DNA from 3 places in the Streptomyces sp. NPDC056835 genome. Region 2 is predicted to be linked to each of the others. Evidence: predicted binding sites of a transcription regulator. Region 2 holds the regulator's gene; each other region holds the start of a gene.
What was found. The regulator HrcA, encoded in region 2, represses chaperone genes, less so after heat shock. The targets are predictions, from matches to a motif close to TTNGCACTCNGNNNNNCNGAGTGCNAA.

Region 1: a site for HrcA is predicted at 1,695-1,721, ahead of groL (chaperonin GroEL). Genes of this name have one in related genera too.
Region 3: a site for HrcA is predicted at 2,010-2,036, ahead of groES (co-chaperone GroES). Genes of this name have one in related genera too.

What each region holds. Positions count from the first base shown of each region.
Region 1 is NZ_JBHUBB010000024.1:109,549-112,822, reverse strand. Features, by position in the region: gene groL (chaperonin GroEL) at 1-1,529, opposite strand, end outside; gene ACFRMN_RS25985 (cold-shock protein) at 1,932-2,135, opposite strand; gene ACFRMN_RS25980 (ubiquitin-like small modifier protein 1) at 2,504-2,779, opposite strand; gene thrC (threonine synthase) at 2,833-3,274, opposite strand, start outside.
Region 2 is NZ_JBHUBB010000001.1:418,338-421,611, reverse strand. Features, by position in the region: gene ACFRMN_RS01935 (DUF3097 domain-containing protein) at 1-211, opposite strand, end outside; gene ACFRMN_RS01930 (MBL fold metallo-hydrolase) at 321-1,040, opposite strand; gene hrcA (heat-inducible transcriptional repressor HrcA) at 1,213-2,229, shown strand; gene dnaJ (molecular chaperone DnaJ) at 2,230-3,274, shown strand, end outside.
Region 3 is NZ_JBHUBB010000002.1:186,132-189,405, forward strand. Features, by position in the region: gene groL (chaperonin GroEL) at 1-1,462, opposite strand, end outside; gene groES (co-chaperone GroES) at 1,555-1,863, opposite strand; gene ACFRMN_RS03270 (hypothetical protein) at 2,099-2,599, opposite strand; gene ACFRMN_RS03275 (polysaccharide deacetylase family protein) at 2,596-3,274, opposite strand, start outside.

The sequences.
Region 1 (3,274 bases), on a different contig from region 2:
AGCGCCGCGATGGAGGCGGCGTTCTGCAGGGCAGAGCGCGTCACCTTCGCGGGGTCGATGATGCCCTCGGCGATCATGTCGACGTACTCGCCGGTCGCGGCGTTCAGGCCGTGACCCACCGTCAGGTTGCGGACCTTCTCCACGACGACGCCGCCCTCAAGACCACCGTTGACGGCGATCTGCTTGAGCGGAGCCTCCAGCGCGAGCTTGACGATCGCGGCGCCAGTGGCCTCGTCGCCCGTCAGCTCAAGCTTCTCGAAGACCGAGGAAGCCTGGAGCAGAGCCACGCCACCACCGGCGACGATGCCCTCCTCGACGGCGGCCTTGGCGTTGCGCACCGCGTCCTCGATGCGGTGCTTGCGCTCCTTGAGCTCGACCTCGGTCGCGGCGCCGGCCTTGATGACGGCCACGCCGCCGGCCAGCTTCGCGAGGCGCTCCTGGAGCTTCTCGCGGTCGTAGTCCGAGTCGCTGTTCTCGATCTCGGCGCGGATCTGGTTGACCCGCCCGGCGACCTGGTCGCTGTCACCGGCACCGTCGACGATGGTGGTCTCGTCCTTGGTGATGACGACCTTGCGGGCGCGGCCCAGCAGGTCCAGGCCGGCGTTCTCCAGCTTGAGGCCGACCTCCTCGGAGATGACCGTACCGCCGGTGAGGATGGCGATGTCGTTGAGCATGGCCTTGCGGCGGTCACCGAAGCCCGGAGCCTTGACGGCGACGGACTTGAAGGTGCCACGGATCTTGTTGACGACCAGGGTCGACAGCGCCTCGCCCTCGACGTCCTCCGCGATGATCAGCAGGGGCTTGCCCGACTGCATGACCTTCTCCAGCAGCGGAAGGAGGTCCTTCACGTTGCCGATCTTGGAGTTGACGATCAGGAGGTACGGGTCGTCCAGGGACGCCTCCATACGCTCCACGTCGGTGGCGAAGTACGCCGAGATGTAGCCCTTGTCGAAGCGCATGCCCTCGGTGAGCTCAAGCTCAAGGCCGAAGGTCTGCGACTCCTCGACGGTGATGACGCCTTCCTTGCCGACCTTGTCCATCGCCTCGGCGATGAGCTCGCCGATCTGGGTGTCGGCGGCGGAGATGGAGGCGGTCGAAGCGATCTGCTCCTTGGTCTCCACGTCCTTGGCCTGCTCAAGCAGGGCGCCCGAGACGGCCTCGACGGCCTTCTCGATACCGCGCTTGAGGGCCATCGGGTTGGCGCCGGCGGCCACGTTGCGCAGGCCCTCGCGGACCAGGGCCTGGGCGAGCACCGTGGCGGTGGTCGTACCGTCACCGGCGACGTCGTCCGTCTTCTTGGCGACTTCCTTGACCAGCTCGGCGCCGATCTTCTCGTACGGGTCCTCCAGCTCGATCTCCTTGGCGATGGACACACCATCGTTGGTGATCGTGGGGGCGCCCCACTTCTTCTCAAGGACGACGTTTCGGCCCTTGGGGCCAAGGGTGACCTTGACGGCGTCGGCGAGCTGGTTCATACCGCGCTCAAGACCGCGCCGTGCCTCCTCGTCGAACGCGATGATCTTGGCCATGTGAAGTGGTCCTCCCGGACGGATGGGGTCTCCCCTGCTCGACGCAGTTGAGAGCTTGGGGAAGGATTGCTCACGGACCGTGCTGGCGCCCGCGACGGACGGCCTGAGAGCCGTGCGGTTCCTTGCTCCACCGGCTCTTCGGGCCTCACCGACCCGGTCCTTAAGTTGTCACTCTCACTTGCAGAGTGCTAACGCCAATGATTAGCACTCGACCCCCGAGAGTGCAAGCTCCTCCAGTGCGCAGCGGCCCCTCCGGCCCCCCTCCGACCCCCTCCGGAACGCATGCCTCCGGAACGCCCGAAGGGTCCGCATCCCCTGTTCGGGGGTGCGGACCCTTCGGCGTGAGCGTGAGCGTGAGCGTGAGTACGTACGTCAGTGCGTCGGTGGCCGATCGCGCCGGGATCAGACGGCGAGCTTGACCATGTCCGCCTGCGGACCCTTCTGGCCCTGCGAGATCTCGAACTCCACTCGCTGACCTTCTTCAAGGGTGCGGTAACCGTCCATCTGGATCGCGCTGTAGTGGACGAATACATCCGCACCACCGTCTACCGCGATGAAGCCGTAGCCCTTCTCCGCGTTGAACCACTTGACGGTGCCCTGAGCCATGCCTAACTCCCCTATTACTGGCCCTTGCACGGGGCCACACTTCGCGTCGGAACGCGTCGACCGCGGCTGAATGTATCTGCCCAACTGCCCTCTGCAACAGGTCAATCGGACGAGAATTCTGGGCATGGCTGAACACGCATAGCGTTGAATTCCCTGCGTTCCAGGGCAAGTCGGGCCGGGCAAAGCGCACCTACGGCGCATACGGCACTCCGACTTCGACCCCATGTTGTCGCGTTCTCGCATGCGTTCGGCAGGGGCGACAGCGCGGCGTTCCCATACTGTACCGCGCTCAACCATGTAGAACGGCCCCCTCCGCTTCTCTTACGGAGGGGGCCGTACCAGTCACAGAGCGGAGGAAATCCGGGGAATCAGCCCCCGGCGACGGCGGGGATGATCGAGACGCCGGCGCCCGCCGGGGTGGCGGTCTCCAGGCCCTGCTCGAAGCGGACGTCGTCGTCGTTCACGTACACGTTCACGAAGCGGCGCAGCTTGCCCTGGTCGTCCAGGACGCGGGCGGCGATGCCCGGGTGGCTGGCCTCCAGGGACTCGATCACCTCGGAGAGGGTCGCCCCCTCGGCGGCGACCTCGGCCTTGCCGCCGGTGTATGTGCGGAGAATGGTGGGGATGCGGACGTTGACGCTCATGGTGGTGTTCTGCCTTCCGTCTTCCGAAACGTCGGAAACGTCGTGTGTGGTCGTCAGCTGCCGGCCAGGCCGGCGTCGCGGAACGCGTCCAGGCTCGGGCGGATGGTCGCCGTCGGGCCGGTCGTCGGGGCGACGGCGTCGAGCGTCTTGAGACCGTCACCGGTGTTCAGGACGACGGTGGTCAGCGCCGGGTCGAGGACACCGGCCTCGATCAGCTTCTTCGTCACGCCGACGGTCACACCCCCGGCCGTCTCCGCGAAGATGCCCTCGGTGCGCGCCAGCAGCTTGATCGCGTCGACGATCTGTTCGTCGGTGACGTCCTCGACGGCTCCGCCGGTGCGGCGGGCGATGTCCAGGACGTACGGGCCGTCGGCCGGGTTGCCGATCGCCAGGGACTTGGCGATGGTGTCCGGCTTCTGCGGCCGTACGACGTCGAGTCCGGCCTTGAAGGCGGTGGACACCGGCGAGCAGCCCTCGGCCTGGGCGCCGAAGATC
Region 2 (3,274 bases):
AGCCGCCCGGCAGCAGTGGGAAGACCCGGTGTTTACCGAAGCGGTCCTCCAGAGTGACCGTCGGCCCCTCGGCGGTCTTCTCACAGCGGATCACCGCGCCGCAGAAGCCCGTTGACACCTCCTCGACCACCAGATCCGGTTCGGCGGGGACCTCCGGCGCGGGCGTGGACTTCTTCCACGGGGGCGTCAGATCAGGGCTGTAGCTGCGCATGCGCACGACGATAGGCCGGAGCGCGGCGCCCCGGCTACGACGCCCCGGCACACGCGGTTACGCCCCCTCCCGTTACGACGCCCCGGCACGCGCCACCGCGCCCCTCCGGTCACGACGCCCCGGCGCGCGCTGCCAGCGCGTCGCGCTGCGCCCGTACGAACGCCGCGTCCACCACCGCCCCGTGCCCCGGCACGTACAGCGCGTCCTCGCCGCCCAGCGCCAGCAGCCGGTCCAGGGCCGCCGGCCAGCGCGCGGGGACCGCGTCGGGGCCCGCCTGCGGCTCCCCGGACTCCTCCACCAGATCGCCGCAGAAGACCACCGCCGGGGAGCCGGGCACCAGCATCGCGAGATCGTGGGCGGTATGACCGGGCCCGGCGTTCGCGAGAAGGACCCGGAGGCCACCCAGGTCCAGCGTCACCTCCCCGGACACCGCGTGCCGGGGCGCCACCAGGACGTCCACCGCCTCGGCGGCCTCCGCGGCGGCGACCCCGTGGCGTACGGCGTCCTCGTACAGGCCCGCCGCGTCCCGGGCGAACAGCTCCGCCATGCCCACGGCCCCGTACACCTCCGCCCCCGCGAACGCGGCCGTCCCCAGCACATGGTCGAAGTGCGGGTGGCTCAGCGCGATATGGGTCACACGACGGCCGCCGAGCGGCGTCCGCGTCCGTGCCCGGATTCCCGCGCCCTCGCGGAGCGTGGAGCCCGTGTCGTACAGCAGTGCCCCGTCGGAGCCGACGGCCAGTCCGGTCGTCGCGTCCCACCCCGGCAGCCGCAGCCGCCCCACTCCTGGAGCCAGCCGCTCCCACCCGGACTCTTCCCAGACGTTCATACCGGGACGCTACGGGACGCTATCGGCAACGACCAGCGCGATCGCGGGGTAGCGTGGTCGGCTGCTCTTGCTAGCGGTGTACCCCACGGCCGTACACTGGCAGGGGGAGTGCTGGCACTCCTCCAGAGCGAGTGCCAAGGCCGGAACGACGGACGAGAGCTGGAGGTGTGCGATGCTCAGCGAACGCAGGCTGGAGGTGCTGCGCGCCATCGTCCAGGACTATGTCGGGACGGAAGAGCCCGTCGGCTCCAAGGCGCTCACCGAGCGGCACAAGCTCGGTGTCTCCCCGGCGACCGTACGCAACGACATGGCGGTGCTGGAGGACGAGGGCTTCATCGCCCAGCCGCACACCAGCGCGGGCCGCATCCCGACGGACAAGGGATACCGGCTCTTCGTCGACAAGCTGGCGGGGGTCAAACCCCTGTCCTCGCCGGAGCGCCGCGCCATCCAGAACTTCCTGGACGGAGCCGTCGACCTCGACGATGTCGTGGGCCGTACGGTACGGCTGCTGGCGCAGCTCACCCGGCAGGTCGCCGTCGTCCAGTACCCCTCGCTGACCCGCTCGACGGTGCGGCACGTGGAGCTGCTGGCGCTGGCGCCCGCGCGGCTGATGCTCGTTCTGATCACGGACACCGGACGGGTCGAGCAGCGCATGATCGACTGTCCCGCGCCGTTCGGCGAGACCTCGCTCGCGGACCTGAGGGCCCGGCTCAACAGCCGGGTGGTCGGGCGCCGCTTCGCGGATGTCCCGCAGCTGGTGCAGGACCTGCCCGATTCCTTCGAGCAGGAGGACCGGGGGACCGTCACCACGGTGCTCGCGACCCTGCTCGAAACCCTGGTCGAGGAGACCGAGGAGCGGCTGATGATCGGCGGTACCGCCAACATCACCCGCTTCGGACACGATTTCCCGTTGACCATCCGGCCGGTGCTTGAGGCGCTGGAGGAGCATGTGGTGCTCCTCAAGCTGCTCGGCGAGGCCAAGGACCCCGGCATGACCGTACGTATCGGGCACGAGAACGCCCATGAGGGCCTCAACTCCACGTCCGTCGTCGCGGTCGGCTACGGTTCGGGCGACGAGGCAGTCGCCAAACTCGGCGTGGTCGGACCGACCCGCATGGACTACCCCGGAACGATGGGAGCGGTACGCGCAGTGGCACGTTACGTCGGACAGATCCTGGCGGAGTCGTAAGTGGCCACGGACTACTACGCCGTACTCGGCGTGCGCCGCGACGCATCTCAGGACGAGATCAAGAAGGCATTCCGCAGACTCGCGCGCGAGCTGCATCCGGATGTCAATCCCGATCCCAAGACGCAAGAGCGCTTCAAGGAGATCAACGCCGCCTACGAGGTGTTGTCGGACCCGCAGAAGAAGCAGGTCTACGACCTCGGTGGGGACCCCCTCTCGCAGAGCGGTGGCGGGGGCGCGGGCGGATTCGGGGCCGGTGGCTTCGGCAACTTCTCCGACATCATGGACGCGTTCTTCGGTACGGCGTCGCAGCGCGGCCCGCGGTCGCGGACGCGGCGCGGCCAGGACGCGATGATCCGGCTGGAGATCGACCTCAACGAGTCGGCCTTCGGCACGACCAAGGACATCCAGGTCGACACGGCCGTGGTCTGTACGACGTGTTCGGGCGAGGGCGCGGCGCCGGGCACCTCGGCGCAGACCTGTGACATGTGCCGAGGCCGCGGCGAGGTCTCGCAGGTCACCCGGTCCTTCCTGGGCCAGGTCATGACCTCGCGGCCGTGCCCGCAGTGCCAGGGCTTCGGTACGGTCGTGCCGACGCCGTGCCCCGAGTGCGCGGGCGACGGCCGGATCCGGTCCCGCAGGACGCTCACCGTCAAGATCCCGGCCGGGGTCGACAACGGCACGCGCATCCAGCTCGCGGGCGAGGGCGAGGTCGGCCCCGGCGGCGGCCCCGCCGGTGATCTGTATGTCGAGATCCACGAGCTGCCGCACGCGGTGTTCCAGCGGCGCGGCGACGATCTGCACTGCACGGTCACGATCCCGATGACCGCGGCCTCGCTCGGCACGAAGTGTCCGCTGGAGACGCTGGACGGCCTGGAGGAGATCGACGTACGTCCTGGCACGCAGTCGGGCCAGTCGATTCCGCTGCACGGCCGGGGCATCACGCATCTGCGGGGCGGCGGCCGGGGCGACCTGATCGTGCACGTCGAGGTGATGACCCCGTCGAAGCTGGACCCCGAGCAGGAGCGGCTGCTGCGGGAGCTGGCGA
Region 3 (3,274 bases), on a different contig from region 2:
GGTCGACGTACTCGCCGGTCGCGGCGTTGAAGCCGTGGCCCTTGTCCAGCTCCGACACCTTGGAGGTGATGACGTAGCCCTCAAGACCGGCGTTCTCGGCGATCCAGCGCAGCGGCTCGACGACGGCGCGGCGGACGACCGCGACACCGGTGGCCTCGTCGCCCTCCTTGCCGAGGTTGCCGTCGAGCACCTTGGCGGCGTGCACCAGAGCGGAGCCACCACCGGAGACGATGCCCTCCTCGACCGCGGCGCGGGTCGCGGAGATGGCGTCCTCCAGACGGTGCTTCTTCTCCTTCAGCTCCACCTCGGTGGCGGCGCCGACCTTGATCACGCACACGCCGCCGGCCAGCTTCGCGAGGCGCTCCTGGAGCTTCTCGCGGTCCCAGTCGGAGTCCGTGGACTCGATCTCGGCCTTGATCTGGTTGATCCGGCCCGCGACGTCGGTGGAGTTGCCGCCACCGTCGACGATGGTCGTGTCGTCCTTGGAGATGGTGACGCGGCGGGCGGAGCCCAGCACGTCCAGACCGGCCTGGTCGAGCTTGAGGCCGACCTCCTCGGCGATGACGGTCGCACCGGTGAGGGTGGCGATGTCGCCGAGCATGGCCTTGCGGCGGTCACCGAAGCCGGGGGCCTTCACCGCGACGGCGTTGAACGTGCCGCGGATCTTGTTGACGACGAGGGTGGAGAGCGCCTCGCCCTCGACATCCTCGGCGATGATCAGCAGCGGCTTGGAGCCACCCGCCTGGATGACCTTCTCCAGCAGCGGCAGCAGGTCCTGGATGCCGGCGATCTTGCCCTGGTGGATCAGGATGTACGGGTCGTCGAGGACGGCCTCCATACGCTCCTGGTCGGTCACCATGTACGGGGACAGGTAGCCCTTGTCGAAGGCCATGCCCTCGGTGAAGTCCAGCTCCAGACCGAAGGTGTTGGACTCCTCGACGGTGATGACACCGTCCTTGCCGACCTTGTCCATCGCCTCGGCGATCAGCTCGCCGACCTGCTCGTCCTGGGCGGAGAGCGCGGCGACGGCGGCGATGTCGGACTTGTCGTCGATCGGGCGGGCGGTCGCGAGGAGCTCGTCGGACACGGCCTTGACCGCGGCGTCGATGCCCTTCTTCAGGGCGGCCGGGGAAGCGCCGGCGGCGACGTTGCGCAGGCCCTCGCGGACCAGCGCCTGGGCCAGCACGGTGGCGGTGGTGGTGCCGTCACCCGCGATGTCGTTGGTCTTGGTCGCCACCTCCTTCACCAGCTGGGCGCCGAGGTTCTCGTACGGGTCCTCGATCTCGACCTCGCGGGCGATCGTGACACCGTCGTTGGTGATGGTGGGGGCGCCGAACTTCTTGTCGATGACGACGTTGCGGCCCTTGGGGCCGATCGTCACCTTCACCGTGTCGGCAAGCTTGTTGACGCCGCGCTCAAGGGCGCGACGGGCGTCCTCGTCGAACTTCAGGATCTTCGCCATGGGAGCTTCTCTGTCCTCTCAATGAACTGCGCCCCTGTCCGCCCGGCAATCGCAGGGGGGCCAGGGGCGCAGTCCAAAAGCAATTAGGTGAATTACTTCTCGATGATCGCGAGAACGTCGCGAGCCGAGAGGACGAGGTACTCCTCGCCGCTGTACTTCACTTCGGTGCCGCCGTACTTGCTGTACAGGACGACATCGCCGACGGAGACGTCGAGCGGAAGCCGCTCGCCGTTCTCGAATCGGCCCGGGCCCACGGCCAGGACGACGCCCTCCTGGGGCTTCTCCTTGGCGGTGTCCGGGATAACCAGGCCAGAGGCCGTGGTCTGCTCGGCGTCGAGCGGCTGGACCACAATGCGGTCCTCAAGCGGCTTGATGGCAACCTTGGTGCTGGCGGTCGTCACGATCCGACCTCCCCCTTCGGAGATCTCACGGGGTTAACTGTCTGAGGGTGGCGACCAGATAGATCCGTCGTCGCGGGTGCCGGACCTGTCAGTCGCGCTTTGGCACTCTCCAGTGGGGAGTGCCAGACCCGAGACTATGACCGCGATTAGCACTCGGTCAAGCGGAGTGCCAATGAGCGCGGTCGTGGCGGATCTTTTCTCGCTATGGAAACGCGTCTCCGGGGGCCGGGGTTCCTTACGGGCCGGCCCCCTCGACCGGGCCCCCGGCCGCCCCTTCGCCCTCGCCTTCGTACGACTCGGGCAGGACGGACGGGCAGTGCCGGAGCGGTGGCGACGGCGGCGTGGGCGTGGAAAACGGCGGGGACGGCGGGAACGGCGGCGAGGGCGGTGGTGCGGGCGACATCTCGTGCAGCCCGCAGACGGGGCGTACGGGAGCACCCGGCGCGGACGGGGACGCGGACGGAGGCCCGGGCGTCGACCCCGCTCCCGGCCCCGGACTCGCCGCCGCCGATCCCGACCCCGCCGATCCCGACCCCGCCCCTGGTCCGGGCCCCGGCAGCGGCACGGGCACCCGGGGCGGGCCGGAGTCATGGGGGTTCACCCGCTGCGCCGCCTTACGGCCGAGCCGTTCGATCGGGTCCATCGGGTCCATCGCGCCGGCCGACTGCGCGCAGCCGGCCGCGAGGAGCGCACCGGCTGCCAGCACCCCGGCCAGCAGCCGGTGCGCGGGTTTCATACGTAGTCCTCCAGCCTGCCCACGGCGTACCCCTTGTCGGTGACGACCTTCATCACATGGCGGATCATGTCGGGCATGGAGCCCTTCCATTCGTCCCGCCCGCGGAAGTGGGTCAGGATGATGTCGCCGGGGTGCATGTCCCGGTCCCACTCGCGCCACTCCATGTGGTCGGGGAACGCCTCGGACGCCCAGATCGGGGCGGCCTTGATCCCGCAGTCCTTCGCGGCGCGCAGCGTGTCGGCGTTGTAGTTGCCGTACGGCGGCCGGAAGAGCGTGGGCCGCTTCCCGTAGTTCTTCTCCAGCAGGTCCTGCTGGCCGCAGATCTCCCGCCGCTGCTCCTCGTACGACAGACCCGGCATGTACGGGTGGTTGAGGGTGTGGTTCTGGATGGCGACCCCGCGGTCCCGCATCTGCCCGAAGTAGCCGTAGTTGTCGTTGATGACGTAATCGCTGAGGAAGGCGGTGTAGGGGATCTTCAGCTCGCTCATCATCCGCAGCAGTTCGGGGTCCTTCTCCGAGCCGTCGTCCATCGTCAGGAAGACGACCTTCTTGCCGTCGACCGGGACGGTGGTGAACAGCGGCGGCAGATCCTCGCCGCCCTCGACCTCGAAGCCCTCGCGGGTGCTGATCGTCGGCTTGACGGCGGGCGGCCTGGGCGCGGCCAGGGGAGTGCTC